2 regions of the Alteromonas sp. MB-3u-76 genome follow, and region 2 is predicted to be linked to the other one. Evidence: predicted binding sites of a transcription regulator. Region 2 holds the regulator's gene; the other holds the start of a gene.
The links. The regulator sigma-54, encoded in region 2, starts transcription at its own class of promoters, with help from an activator protein. The targets are predictions, from matches to a motif close to GTTGGCACGNNNNTNGNNT.
Positions count from the first base shown of each region.

Region 1 (7,652 bases), 740 kb from region 2:
TTTCTTCTATATCAATTTCAATCACACCGTTTTCTTCAATGGCCTGCACGGCGTTGACGAGTAGATTTACAAATACCTGACTTAGCTCTGTTAAGTTACCATTTACATAGCAATCGTCACCGGGCTCATAATGTAAGGCAGCATTATGTTTTAACTCGTTATTAACCAAAGAAATAGCTAAATTAATGGCAGATTGAACAGACATTCTATCTTGTGTTGAATCTGAAGGATGAGCAAAGCTGCGTAACCCTGCTACGGTTTTGCTTACTCGCCTAGCACCATCAACACTTTCATGAATAAGAGGCGGAATGTCTTCTGACATAAACGCTAAATCATCCCAATTAATACTGGATTGCGTTAAATTTTCTATCTGATTTTTATCTTCAGGTGATAGTTTTGACAATGCGGTTACTAGCGGAATGATGCTTTGCATGTAGGCATCGAGGCTGGACAAGTTACTGAGTAAAAAACCAATGGGGTTATTAATTTCATGGGCTACACCAGCAGCAAGGGTACCAATAGAGGCCATTTTTTCCGATTGAAGCAACTCTTTAGTGCGTTGGTCTACCAAAGATTCAAGGTGCTCTGCACTGGCCTTAAGGTCTTTATTTAGTTTCCTGACATCCTCGTACATGCTTTCTTTTAGCTGAAGTGTACCGATGTAGAAATTAATGGGATCGTGATTAACAAAATCAGTGAGCGACAATCCCATTTCTGCCAGCTTACCCATTTCAGTAAGCTGTGGGTAACCTATAAAGTAATACCCGGTAGGAATTTGGTAAAACGCACCTCCAAACACAAAGTCGGTATTGCCGGACGGGCAAATAGTGACTAATTGACCGTTAAACATGGTAAGGAATTGCTTGCTTACGGGAATTTTGGGCGTAAGCAGTGTAAAAGCTTCTAGCAGTGGCATGTTCTCGCAAAGTTGACTGCATATTTTTGCAAACGCTGGAGAGAAGCTCTTAATATTAAGCTGTTGGTCTAGCTCAAATTGGAATGTTTGAATTTGCAAAACTCTTCCTACACGAAATTAATGCGGAACGTACTAAATGGAGTGTCTTCATCTTTTGTTTTAACCTGAGTAACCGCGGCTGGCTCTTCAAAGTAATTACACACGCCTACTAGCAAACCTTCAACAAAGGGCTCCAATCCCTCTCTACTAGAATAATAGTGAATGGTAATACTTCCGTCATCGTTTTTTTCGCATAAAAAAGAAGGTGGGACCAGTTCTTTAAGTTGTGCAGAAATGACTTGGTGCATATTGTTCAGATTTGATAGGAATTCAAATGCTCCCCCCGATACCAGAGAATACATAGAATGGTAACTGCCTTGAGAGGTTTCTTTTACCCAGTCTTCTCCCATTTGACGTAAAAAAGTGGCTAAATCGACACCCAAGTAGGCTATGGAGGCTCCCACAAGCCCAAAAGTTACGTCATCGCTGTAAGGCTGCATTTCAATGAAAGAGGACTCATAGTCGTCGAGCGACTGTTTGATCTCGTTCCACGCCTGCTTGCCATAACGGTTTATTACCGTAGTTGAAATAAACTTGTTAACCATGCCGTACATAAAAATACTCCCCGCTTAAGCTTTATAAAACATAGCACAGCGCCAAAAAAAAGAATGTAATTCAAAAGTAGCGGGCTTAATTGTCAGGCTTTTTTACAAAGCAATCATCAGAACAAGTGGGCTTATCTAATTGCTTGAAATTTCTTGATTTTTTTGTTGGCGTGTTTATTGCTAAAAATTTTTGCTAAACATTTACATAATGAAAAATTTATTTACAACAAGGAACAATGGAATGAAGTTGAGATATTCACTAGCATCGCTGTGCTTTTTAACTCTTTCAATGCAAGCATCTGCGGGTATGATTGTAGATGGCATTACCGATATTAACTTCGGCACTACAATCGACTGGTCTGGAATCTGTTCAGATTGCTTAAGTGAGAAAGGTGATAAGTCTTATGAAGACGCAACACCAGTGTCAGGAAACATTAGATTGGATGGATTTGTTGCAGGCGAAGATTTTGAGATTACCTCTTCAAACTTTTTATCTTTTAAATATAACGGCCCCTCAGATCATGTTGATAACTTAATAATCTATAATGCTATGTATTCCGATACTGATAGTGTTTTTGATGCTTCAGATGCGTATTTTTCAGCTACGGAAAAATATTATGCAGAAAGAGTGTTTTTTACAAAAGAGGGTGAACTACCAGAAAACTATTATGCTGAATTTGGCGAAAACCTAATTGTAAAAGGTCAAATAAAGGGTGACCTTTCGAATTATTGGATAGATATTGAATTTGATACATATGTACCGTTTGATGCCGATACAGGCGAGTACGTTAAGATGAGTTCATTCTTAAATACGGGAGAGTCAGTTGCTTTGAAGCTCATCAAGTTTAACATAGACTTTGCAAGTAACGGAGAATGGAGTATCAGTGCAAGCGATGTTGAATACGACATTGGCAACAGCGCTAAAGCATCTATAGCCTCGGTACCAGCACCTGCATCTCTGGCGATTTTTGCATTCGGTCTTCTAGGCTTAGTAAGCTTTCGTAAAAAAGCTTAAAAGTAAATTCCATAATACGGACTGTAAAAAAGCACTTTTAGTGCTTTTTTTTTGCTCTCCAATTATACGCAGCAAGTGCATTTACAATCTACGATTGGCTAAAAACTAAATAGATACAAAAGCCAGCTATATTGCTAGCCTAGCAAAAGCGGCCTTGGTTATGGGCCCCTTCCAATTTTGTCGCCATACAGTTTTTAAGGTACAACCATGCGCATAGAGCACTACTTCACTGTTATAACGTTATCACTTTTTAGTGTTGTGTGTTCTGCATGCGAAAAAGCAGATTTAGTACTGCATAACACCACCATATATACCGCCAACGATGCCCAGTGGACCGCTGAGGCCATGGCTAGCTTAGACGGTAAAATAGTTTTCGTAGGCGCAAACGAAGCGGCCAAAAAGTATATGTGCGGCAAAGCCAAGATTTTTGATATGACTGGCAATACAGTTTTTGCAGGCTTTACTGATGGGCATCAACACCTAGAGGGTGTAGGTAAACGTACCAAAACCTTAAGTCTTTTCGGGCTACCTACGTTAAAGCAAACCGTACAAGAAATAGAAAATTGGGCAAGCAGCATACCCGAAAACAATTGGGTATTAGGCCGCGGCTGGATAGAGCGGGAATGGACTGATGAACAACGCTTTTTAACCAAGCAAGATGTAGATGCTTTTACGAAAAATAAGCCGCTTTTCATGCCCCGTGCCGATGGTGTATCGGCACTAGTAAACAGCAAAGCACTGCAGCTAGCAGGCGTAAACCGAAATACCCCCGATCCTGAAGGCGGTAAATTTGAGCGAGATGCAACGGGTGAGCTAACGGGCTACGTGCTCGCCAACGCTATGAATGTGTTTCGCAACATTATTCCTCAAGAAACCGATGAGTATCTGAAAGACAATTTACTCAAAGGCATGCAGGTTAATGTGTCGATGGGCTGGACACAAACGCACGATGCCGGTATGTCGTACAGACTTGTAGATTTAATGCAGCAATTGCATGAAGAAGGCGAAATGCTGCATCGAATTTATGCGGCTATTCCGGTTCAGGAGGCGCAGCAGCGCTTTAAGCGCGGGCGTGAAAAAACAGATGACGACATGTTGGATGTGCGCGGAATTAAAGTGTTTATAGACGGTACACTAGGGTCACGTGGCGCAGCGTTAATCAACAACTATTCCGACGCTGCGCACAACGGCTTTATGAATAGAATAACCCAACAAGCATTGGTGCCTATTTTGGAAAAGGCGTTGGAAGAGGGGGTTCAAATTCAAACCCACGTTATTGGAGATAGGGCGGTTCGTTCACTGCTTAACTGGTATGAAAACGCATACTCCTCTGTACCAAAGTTGCAGTGGGAAAGCCAAGATTTGCGGTGGCGTATGGAACATGCGCAGGTTATTACGCCTGACGATCAGCAGCGATTTGTTGAGCTAAACGTATTGCCTTCAATGCAACCTAGCCACGGCATAGGCGACTTAAACTTTGCTAGAGAGCGCTTGGGAGACGAGCGGTTAGCTTATGCATATCCTTGGAAAAGCTTAGTAGATAAAGGGCTAAAAATTATTGCGGGTTCAGATGCGCCGGTAGAAGTAGGCGACCCACGTATAGAGTTTTACGCAGCAGTTGCCCGTAAAAGACTCGACGGAACGTCGGGTGAAGGCTGGCACCCCGAGTTAGCAGTTTCACGAGAAACTGCGCTTAAAATGCTTACCATTTGGCCTGCTTACGGCGCGTTTCAAGAGCATCTGCGCGGCTCGGTAGAAGTAGGCAAGTATGCCGACTTTACCGTGTTTAACCGCGACATTATGACGGTAGATGAGGCTGATATTCTCTCAGCGGATGTCGTGATGACTATTGTAAATGGGCAGGTGGTTTACACGCGAGAAGGCAAGTAAAAATATTACTTGATACGAATCAAGCCTTCTTGCGCTACCGATGCGACCAACTCACCCGATTGTGTGAAAATGCTTCCTCGGTTAAGACCACGACCATTGCCCGACCAAGGCGTATCCATCAAATACAATAACCACTGGTCGGTTTTAATGTCATTAGCGTGGAACCATACGGTATGGTCTATGCTGGCAGTGGCTACATTTTCATCCATCCACAACATGCCGTGTGGACGGCCACTTGTACTTAGTAATGTTAAGTCGGTAGCGTAAGCCAATATTGCCCTATGCAGCGCGGCGGTATTTGGCAGCGTTTCTTTTGCTTTAAACCAGGTGGCCTGACTCAGTTTTTTATCGCTTCGTAAAAAGTGGGCTTCTTCGTTAATGGGCCTCACCTCAATAGAGCGATACCGGCTAAGCATAGAATAAACGTGCTCGGGTAACGAGCCTTTGTGCTTATCTGCCAATGCATTTTCGTTAAGCAGACTATCGGGTGGAGGAACATCATCTGGCATTTCAATTTGATGCTGGTATCCGTCGCTTTCACCTTGAAACGAGGCGATTAAATTGAAAATTGGCTTGTTGTTTTGCAGGGCAACTACTCTGCGGTTGCTAAAATTGCGGCCGTCTAAGTCGCGATGTACTATGTACGTTATATCGTGATCGCAGTCACCCGGACGGATAAAGTAGTTATGGCATGAGTGCACAAGCTTGTCGGCGGACACGGTTTTCGATGCAGCCATCAGTGCCTGCGCTAATACTTGGCCGCCAAAAACGCGACCAGTAGATGATGGCAACCTATGCCCTAAAAACTCATCATTTTCCGATGCACTAACATCTAATGCTTTTACATCTAGCAGTTCGGTTAACCAATACGTTGCCGGCAATTCCTTCATATTGTTCCTTTATCGCGAGCTAGTCACAGCGATTTAGATATAGCGATTGGTAGCAGAACCCACGACTTGTATTCACCTAATAAACATCATGCGTCAGCGCCAATCTGCACCTAAACACCTTATTAACTATAAAGTGAAACGCATTTTATTTGTGGCTATTTTTGAGGAATTCCCATCATAAATTTGATTACTCAACTATAAGTTAATCAGAAGCTATTGAGCTTAGGTGTTCAGCAAAAATCGATAGCCCCTTACATTCCCAGCGTCTGGCAATTGCGGTATCAGTTTTTATGTGGCGCCCCATGACTCTTATGAATTTAAAAAGGATTTACCGTATAGCCCTCTTGCTGCAGCAAAGCGTGGGCGGTCATGGCTGATAGTTGAATCTCTACGCCCTCTACCAGCTGGCCGCTTTTTACAGCTTTTGAAGCGGCGCTCTGACCACATAAAATTACGCGCACGTTGTTCTCTAAAAGTGCTTTTAGTAGCGGTTCGTTAGGGTTTGGTGTGTCGAACTTTTCTTGATAAGACACATCATTTAATAAATCAAAAACTGCGCTTCCGTGAACAACAAGGGCAAGGTGGATATTTTCTTTTTTCACACCTGCAGCAGCATGCATATTAATAAAGCGCGCAAGGCTATCAAACTTTCGGTTTACAACACCTTCACCACTGGTACTGGCAACGTCGAAGGTAATGTTAAATTCGCTGTTTTCTGGCAAAAAATGAGAGGGCACGGGGGCGCTTTTTCCAAAGCCTTTAATCACAGTGCCATCTCTGAACTCAGACATTTGAGCATGAACCACAGAATGAAAACTAAAGAGAGCTACCAAACAACAAGCCATCAGGTTTACGTTTTTTATTTTTAGCATGGTGTGTACCTTTTTAGAGAGTTACTTATTCATTGTTAGGTGTTAGTTCTGTCCAGTTTTGTCGTTTACCACCATAGGGAGTTGTTCCTTTTTCCACTCCGTCATATCACCTTTCATATAAATGATATTTTCAACTCCTGCCTGCAATAACAAATCTATTGCCTTTGCTGCACGACGGCCTGTGCGACAGTAAACCACGAGGCCATTAGTCTCGAGAGAGCGAAGCTTTTCAATATGTTCGTGAAGAGTGCCAACCGGTATGTTCAAAGAGCCTTTTATATGCCCCTCTGCATACTCTTCCTTGGTGCGAACATCTATCAATACGCCATTAAACATGGAATCACTCAATGCGTTATGCACCTCGTGCACCGTCATGGTGTCTGTTGTGTTTGCTGTCTGTGCATTTAACAATAACGGAAAAAGTATTAAACCGGTGAAAAGTAAGAGTGTTGTTAAAGCTGCTTTTTTCATCACCTTTCCTTAATCAAGAAGACTTCGGTGTTAAAAAATGCTGCGCCAGCATGCCAACAAGCATAGCGCCGATAAATAAAAGAACATCTGACTGAAGAGATACAACAGCAACCACGGCAGGGCCTGGACAAAAGCCACTTATTCCCCAGCCAATACCAAAACACGCAGATCCCAAAACCAATTTACTATCTATGGTTTTGCTCGTGGGAATATCGAACTTGCTAGCAAACATAGGTTTGCTTCTTTTGCGTACCCAATAAATGCCTGGGGCTGCCACTAAAATAGCACCGCCCATAACAAAAGCTAAAGTGGCATCCCAGTTCGCACTAAAATCAAGAAAATTAAGCACGCGGGCAGGGTTACTCATTCCCGATACAACAAGCCCAAAACCGAAAAGTAGGCCGCTAAATAGCGAAGCGATAAGTACTTTCATAATCTATTTCCTCCGCTGTATTAAAGGTGTCTTATAATATTTGTGGTAGCGGCGGCAGCCGCCATAAACGTCAGTGTGGCTACTATCGAGCGAGGTGATAATCGAGATAAACCCGCGACACCATGGCCAGACGTACATCCACAGCCAAGGCGAGTGCCAAAGCCTACCAGTAGCCCTGCTATTATCATCCAGCCCGAGCCCAATTGAGTCTCTACCTTAAAGCCGCCCATAAAATTGCTGTAGAATATGGCCGCTAAAATCATTCCTGCCAGGAACGCTAGTCGCCAATACTGTTCTGAACCTCTTTGGGTTAACGCACCAGCAGAAATACCAGAAATACCTGCGATGCGGCCAAGCGTGAGCAACAGCAGTACAACTGATAACCCAATAAGAATGCCTCCAGCTACACCGGATAGCGGCTCGAACGGTGTCATAGTCCAGTTTTCCAAATCTCTTCTCCTAATTTGCTGCACTTAAAACAAGTTTATGCATTACGTCACTGACTGTAGAAGTTCTTTAAA
Region 1 is NZ_CP025115.1:97,826-105,477, forward strand. Features, by position in the region: gene CW735_RS00460 (sensor histidine kinase) at 1-1,015, opposite strand, end outside; gene CW735_RS00465 (heme NO-binding domain-containing protein) at 1,024-1,569, opposite strand; gene CW735_RS00470 (PEP-CTERM sorting domain-containing protein) at 1,802-2,575, shown strand; gene CW735_RS00475 (amidohydrolase) at 2,783-4,465, shown strand; gene CW735_RS00480 (acyl-CoA thioesterase) at 4,471-5,355, opposite strand; gene CW735_RS00485 (DsrE family protein) at 5,673-6,227, opposite strand; gene CW735_RS00490 (rhodanese-like domain-containing protein) at 6,270-6,698, opposite strand; gene CW735_RS00495 (YeeE/YedE family protein) at 6,712-7,131, opposite strand; gene CW735_RS00500 (YeeE/YedE family protein) at 7,152-7,580, opposite strand.
Region 1: CW735_RS00470 (PEP-CTERM sorting domain-containing protein) is a predicted target of sigma-54. The motif match lies at 1,725-1,743, and genes of this name have one in related genera.

Region 2 (7,652 bases):
GGCATGCAGTACGTTATTCAAAGCAATGGATTTAACGCAAACCTGCGTACACAAAAATATGAGCTTATTGACCATGTACATACAACGTATTCTCCTAGTAACTAGCGCTATATTTGTCTTATGCGCCGGCCCAGTGCTTGCCAACGAAAAGGACTTTAGCCTTCCTATCGAGATTGGCTCGAACTCTCAGTTTATAGATGGGAAAAATAAAACTGCTTTGTACAAAGACAATGTACTTATTACCCAAGGCTCTTTAGTTATTGAAGCTGACGAAGTGGAAGTTATTGCCTCTGGAGGCAGTGGTCGTGAGATTTTTGTCGCGCGAGGTAAACCTGCTAGCTACTCGCAAAAACTAGAAGATGGAAATCCAGTATCGGCACAAGCTAACGAGATTCGTTACGAGGTTGCAAAGCGCACTATTTCACTGAGCGGCAACGCTGAATTACGGCAAGATAGCAGCCAAGTAAAGGGCGATAACATTACCTTTGACATGATAACTGAACAGTTATTAGCAACTGGCGGCAATCAAGAAGATGGTAAAGGTCGCGTTACCACGGTATTCACGCCAGAGTCTATTAGAAAAGTCAAAAAAGACGATTCGAATAGTGATGATGGCAGTGATAATGACACAGACAAAAGCAAAGACGGTAAAGGCAAGCAACAGTAATGGCTACTCTTAGTGCAAAAAATCTTGCTAAGGCATACAAATCCCGCCAAGTTGTGATTGATGTTAGTCTGTCAGTCTCTACAGGGCAGATTGTTGGGCTGTTAGGCCCAAATGGCGCGGGAAAAACGACAACGTTTTATATGATTGTCGGTCTAGTTCCGTCAGACAAAGGGCAGATATTAATAGACGATAAAGAATTAACGCATCAGCCCATGCACGAACGCGCTCGCGGTGGAATTGGTTATTTACCTCAAGAAGCGTCTATATTTAGAAAACTGACTGTGCATGAAAATATCATGGCTATTTTGCAAACCCGAAAGGATTTGAACTCTCAGCAACAGGAAGAAGAAGCTGACGCACTACTTGATGAATTCAATATCAACCATATACGTAATAGTGTGGGTATGAGCCTTTCCGGTGGAGAACGTCGCAGAGTAGAAATAGCAAGAGCACTTGCGGCTAAACCCGAATTTATTTTGCTCGACGAGCCCTTTGCTGGTGTTGATCCAATATCAGTTAATGATATAAAGAAGATAATACAGCACCTTCGCGACAGAGGAATAGGCATTCTCATCACCGACCACAATGTGAGAGAAACATTGGATGTCTGTGAAAAAGCGTACATTGTGAGTCATGGCGAACTTATTGCGCAAGGAACCGCGGAACAGGTTTTAAGTAATCAAAAAGTAAGGGATGTATACCTAGGCGAACAATTCAGGCTATAGTTATTGTATGTAACCTAATTGTCATTTTTCTCAAGCGCTCTGGTACATTCACTGAAGAGCATAAATATAAGACGTAGATGAAACCATCTTTACAGTTAAAATTTAGTCAACAACTAACGATGACTCCACAGCTGCAGCAAGCTATCAAGCTGCTTCAGCTGTCTACACTCGACCTTCAGCAAGAGATTCAGGAGGCGTTAGACTCAAACCCTCTTTTAGAAATTGAAGAAGGTAACGACGAGCCTCAAGCTGAAAAAAACAACATCGACAACGATGATAGCGCTAGCGAAGCCACTGCTTCTGCGTCTAGCGACACTATCGAGTCTGGTGATGCCCTTGAAAAAAACGACCTTCCTGATGAATTGCCCATCGATAGCACATGGGACGAATATTATTCTGCCTCCTCTGCACCTGCTCCCGGTCCATCAAACAACGATGATGACCAAATTTTCCAGGGTGAAACCACAGAAGATATTCAAGCCCATTTATTATGGCAAATGCGCCTCACTCCTTTTTCTGACACTGACAGAGCGATTGCCATTGCTATTATTGACTCCATTGATGAGTCGGGTTATCTCACGGCAACGTTAGACGAAATATTAGAAGCCGTTAATTTTGAAGATATTGAAACCGAAAATGTTGAAGAAGAGATAGAGTTAGACGAAGTGGAGTGCGTGCTAAAACGTATTCAAATGTTTGACCCCATTGGCTCTGGCTCGCGCACTCCACAGGAGTGTCTGATGGTTCAACTTCGTCAGTTTGCCGACGATACCCCTTGGTTGGAAGAGGCAAAAAGACTGATAGAGGACTATTCGGATTTGCTTAGCAGCAAAGACTACAGAACCTTAATGCGTAAGAGTCGTTTGAAAGAAGACGAGCTTCGCGAGGCAATGCGTTTGCTTCAAACCTTGAATCCTCGCCCAGGTAGTGCTTTAGTTACTAAAGAGCCTGAGTATGTTATCCCCGATGTATCGGTAGCAAAGAAAAACGGTCGCTGGACTGTAGAACTGAATCCAGACAGCTTACCTAAACTGGGTGTAAACCAGCAGTATGCAGCGATGAGTAGAAAAGCGAAAAATAGTAGCGATTCACAGTTCATACGCTCTCATATGCAAGAAGCCAAATGGTTTATAAAAAGCTTAGAGTCGAGAAACGATACATTAATGAAAGTGGCTAACTGTATTGTTCAGCAACAAATGGGATTTTTTGAGCACGGCCCCGAAATGATGAAACCAATGGTTCTCAATGATGTCGCAGAAATGGTAGACATGCATGAATCGACGATTTCACGGGTTACTACTCAAAAATACATGCATACTCCACGAGGAATTTACGAGTTAAAATATTTTTTCTCCAGCCACGTGGCAACGGAATCAGGCGGCGAGTGTTCATCTACCGCTATCCGTGCGTTAATTAAGAAACTGGTTGCAGCAGAAACGCCTAGCAAACCATTAAGCGATAGCAAGATTGCTTTATTGTTGGCAGAGCAAGGCATAAAAGTCGCTCGGCGGACAATAGCAAAATACCGGGAGTCTTTATCGATACCCCCGTCTAACCAACGCAAAAGCCTTATTTAAAGGCGCTATATTAAAAGGAAGACGAAATATGCAAATCAACCTAACTGGTCATCATGTCGAAATCACCGACTCTTTGCGTAATTATGTCGATACGAAGTTCAGCAAACTTGAGCGTCACTTTGATCACATTTCTAATGTCCATGTCATCCTCAACGTAGAAAAAATAAATCAAAAAGCCGAAGCCACTATGCACCTTAGCGGTGCTGAAGTGTTTGCATCCTCAGAAAATACCGATATGTATGCAGCGATTGACAGCATGGTGGATAAACTCGACCGGCAGGTAATCAAGCATAAGGAAAAACTGAAAAAACATTAATAGATAATTAAGCATGGACATTAAAGCCATCGTAAGCCTGGACCGCACCGAGTGTGCGGTTCAGTGCAATAGTAAGAAACGAATTTTAGAAATTATTTCTGATATAGCAGCGCAAGGTGATGAAAACATAGATCAAGTCACTGTGCTAAACAGTTTACTGGCTCGGGAGCGAGTAGGCAGTACAGGAATAGGCAACGGCATTGCGCTTCCACATGGCCGCTTGGCAGGATTAGAGCAAGTAATGGCGATTGTTGTAACCTGTATCCCAGCAATCAACTTCGATGCCCTTGATGAAAAGCCTGTCGACATATTTTTTGCGTTACTGGTACCTGAAGAACAAACTCAAGGCCATTTGCAAACGCTGGCTACTGTTGCAGGTAAACTTAGCGATAAAGATACGGTAAAAGCCATACGCAGAGCCAAAACGAACGAAGATATTATCTCTGCTCTTGGCGTATAAATTGGACGCAGCACAGAAAAGCACAGAGAAGCATCGCGCTCTTTGTTGCTGCTCTTTTCTGGAATATGCGCTTAATTGAAAAATCGTTTTTGAATTAGTTTTTGGCACATAAAAAAATTTTAGGGAGAATTATCGGTGAAGCTGATTGTTATCAGTGGTCGTTCTGGCTCAGGGAAGTCAGTTGCGCTTAGGGCCCTAGAAGATTTGGGTTATTACTGCGTAGATAATATTCCCGTAAACTTGCTACCTACCCTTACTCACACGGTAGTAGACGAATATGATCAGGTAGCCGTAAGCATAGATGTGCGAAACCTGCCTAAAAACCCTAACGATTTGGTAGAAATTTTAGACTACCTGCCCTCTTCCTGGTCTATGACCATCGTTTATATTGATGCCAGTGACGATGTGCTGGTGAAGCGTTTTAGCGAAACCCGTCGACTGCACCCTCTCGCTAAACTCAACAAGTCACTGTCGGAAGCTATAAAGGCAGAATCTAACTTACTTGCACCAATTGTTGAGCGCGCAGATCTGTATTTAGACACTGATAAATTAACTATTCACCAGCTTGCTGAAATTATTCGCGAGCGTATTTTAGGGAAGAAGAGCTCCCGTCTCGTTCTGGTATTCGAGTCTTTTGGATTTAAACACGGTATTCCTAAAGACGCCGACTATGTGTTTGATGCTCGTTTCCTTCCCAATCCTCATTGGGAGCCAGATCTTCGGCACCTAACCGGTGTCGATGCTCCGGTAGAGGTATTCCTTGGCTCACAACCCGTTGTAACCAAGTTTGTATGGCAAATACAAAATTTAATTACCACTTGGCTTCCTCACCTGGAAAGAAACAACCGAAGCTATGTCACGGTTGCTATAGGCTGCACCGGCGGTCAGCACCGTTCGGTTTATATTGCTCAGACGTTGTCAAAAACATTCAGCGAAATTCATCCCGACGTGCAAATACGTCATAGAGAATTAAATTAACAACCTGCGCATTAAGTAGAGAGCTAGACAAACTGTGACTATCGAAAAAACGCTAACAATCGTCAATAAACTTGGTCTGCATGCAAGAGCAGCAACTCAATTGGTACAATTAGCAAATCAATTTGACGCAAAAATCATTCTCGAAAAAGGTGACAAACAAGCCGATGCTAGCAGCGTACTTGGCCTTATGATGCTAGAAAGCCATCAGGGTGAGCAGGTAAACGTGATTGTTGAGGGCAATGACGCTGAAGCCGCTCTGGCGGCCATTGAAAAGCTCATAGAGGGTCGATTTAACGAAGACGAATAACACTTGCCTGCTTTGTGCTTTTCTTGCTTAAATTTTCACAGCTGCTGTTATTATCGTCAAGCGCGTAAAAACGTATTTCAAATCAACGTATTTGTCATGACACCAACAGGGTAAGTACGCTATTCTATTAACACGCAACATAGTCTCTGTGTAGCCACCAAATTAGGTTTTCTTCGGGCATCTAGTAAGTTAGGAATTGCTCTTCATGGCAGAAGCTCTCGTTTCTAAATATGTACAAACTCAGCTGAGAACGCTTAACAACGCATTAAGCAACGGTCAGTTCGTGTCTGTAAGAAAGCTACTATTAGAGCTTCCCCCTTCCGATGTTGCCCATATTCTCGAGTCTAGCCCTAGTCGTACCCGCGACGAACTTTGGGAGTTAATCGATAGCGATTTTCACGGCGACATAATAGAAGAACTCTCCGATGATGTGCGTAATGGCATAATCACAAAAATGCTGCCGGCCAATGTGGTTGATGCGCTTGAGGAAATGGACACCGATGATTTAGCAGAGACGCTCAGTAGCTTACCTGAAACCGTTTTGCTCGACATTCTTGACTCAATGGACGCTCAAGACCGTTTGCGAGCCGAGCAAGCGTTGTCTTACGGTGAAGAGACCGCCGGGTTCATTATGAACACCGACACCATTACGTTGCGCCCAGATGTCACCATTGACGTTGTACTCAGGTATATTCGCCTGAAAGGGGAGCTTCCAGAAAATACCGATACCTTTTACGTGGTTAATCGAACCGATAATCTGGTGGGTATTGTCCCGGTTACTCGGCTATTAACCGCCGATACCAGCGACAAAGTATCGGACGTCATGGATGAGGAATCAGAAGCTATTCCAGTCAACATGCCAGATGATGAAGTAGCGAGTTTATTCGAACGCTACAATTGGCTTTCAGCCCCCGTTGTTGACGAAAAAAATCGTCTAGTGGGACGTATAACCATTGATGACGTTGTTGATATTATTCGTGAAGACGCAGAGCACTCTATGATGAGCATGGCCGGTCTTGACGACGACGAAGATACCTTTGCCCCTGTTATGCAAAGTACAAAAAGACGTTCGGTATGGTTAGCGGTAAATTTAGCCACAGCACTTTTGGCTGCCATGGTGAGCGACCTCTTCGAAGCAACACTAAGCGCCTTAGCAGTTTTAGCCATACTCAATACCATTGTGCCCAGTATGGGGGGCGTGGCAGGAAACCAAACCCTAACGCTAGTAATACGCGGTATGGCCCTTGGCCATGTAAACGCCAGTAACTCTCGCTGGTTAATAAGCAAAGAAATTGCCATTGGTGTGCTCAACGGCGTTATTTGGGCCGTGCTGATAGCTTCAGTAATTGCTCTGTGGAAACAAGATTACATGCTTGGGGTTATTATTGCGTTTGCTATGCTCGTTAACATGATAGCCGCCGCACTCGCTGGTGCTACTTTACCATTGGTAATGAAGCGCTTGAAGATAGACCCCGCTCTCGCCGGAAGCGTCATTTTAACAACCATTACAGATGTCGTGGGTATCTTTGCATTCTTGGGCACCGCAACCCTGTTTTTAATCTAGCCGCCCTATTTAAACGCCAATCGCCTCCCCCATCTGTTTCGCATGGAGATATTTATGAAGGAAACATTATTCACTGTTTGCTTGCTCTTTACACAGTCGCTTATGGCTACCGGTGTTAATTACACGTCAACACCTATTCATATCGATGGCGTCTCTGAGAGCGCCTGGAACAATGCAACTTGGCATCCTATGCCCTATTTAATGGATGGAAGTCTTCCCTCTTCAGAGACAGATTTTAACGGGCGCTATCGTTTATTATGGGATGAGAACTTTCTGTATTTGCAGGCAAATATTAGTGATGATGTGCTCGTTGATACCCACCCTAACCCAACAGTGAAATATTGGGACGACGATGCTCTTGAAGTGTTCATAGACAGCGACGCTTCGGGTGGCAATCATCAGTTTAACCACACTGCCTTTGCATACCATATTGGTCTAGATAACCAAGCGGCCGATTATGGGCCTGACAAACAGGCTCATCTTTACACCGAACACTTAATTAGTCGATGGCAGCGATCTGTGCAAGCGCCGTTTGACATTACCTGGGAAGTAGCGATAAAGCTCTATTCAAATAGCTATCAAGAAAACGGTGAAAATGTCCCTCTTACTCTGAGCGAAAAACAAGTTATTGGGTTTATGCTGGCCTACTGCGACAACGATGGTAGTGAAATGCGCGAGCACTTTATGGGTTCACATGAAATACAACCTGTAAAAGGTGATAAAAATCGCGGATATATTGATGCTGATGTATTTGGTGAAATTAAACTGCTGCCCAAAAGGTAACTTTTTATGGCTATTTGCATTCTAAGGTTGGAAATCAGCTTTTCTGTCAAAGTAATGAGGAAGCGCTGCTGGTTGGAATCTAAAGTATGAGGGGCGGCATTGTACGTGAAGCGGACCTTGGAGCAATGAACTTTCCATCTCAAAGACCAGTAGACTAACAACAAAACTATCTGCAATCTGGGCTATCAATCCCTGGCAAGGACGCCATTGTTAGCCATTAACATGCATACCTATAAACGACATCGGCCAGAGCAAACATTGCTATACCAATTGGT
Region 2 is NZ_CP025115.1:839,294-846,945, reverse strand. Features, by position in the region: gene lptC (LPS export ABC transporter periplasmic protein LptC) at 1-105, shown strand, start outside; gene lptA (lipopolysaccharide transport periplasmic protein LptA) at 74-667, shown strand; gene lptB (LPS export ABC transporter ATP-binding protein) at 667-1,392, shown strand; gene CW735_RS03775 (RNA polymerase factor sigma-54) at 1,470-2,969, shown strand; gene hpf (ribosome hibernation promoting factor) at 2,998-3,285, shown strand; gene ptsN (PTS IIA-like nitrogen regulatory protein PtsN) at 3,299-3,745, shown strand; gene rapZ (RNase adapter RapZ) at 3,881-4,723, shown strand; gene CW735_RS03755 (HPr family phosphocarrier protein) at 4,758-5,030, shown strand; gene mgtE (magnesium transporter) at 5,236-6,594, shown strand; gene CW735_RS03745 (CBM9 family sugar-binding protein) at 6,649-7,377, shown strand; partial or broken gene CW735_RS20050 (transposase) at 7,600-7,652, shown strand, end outside.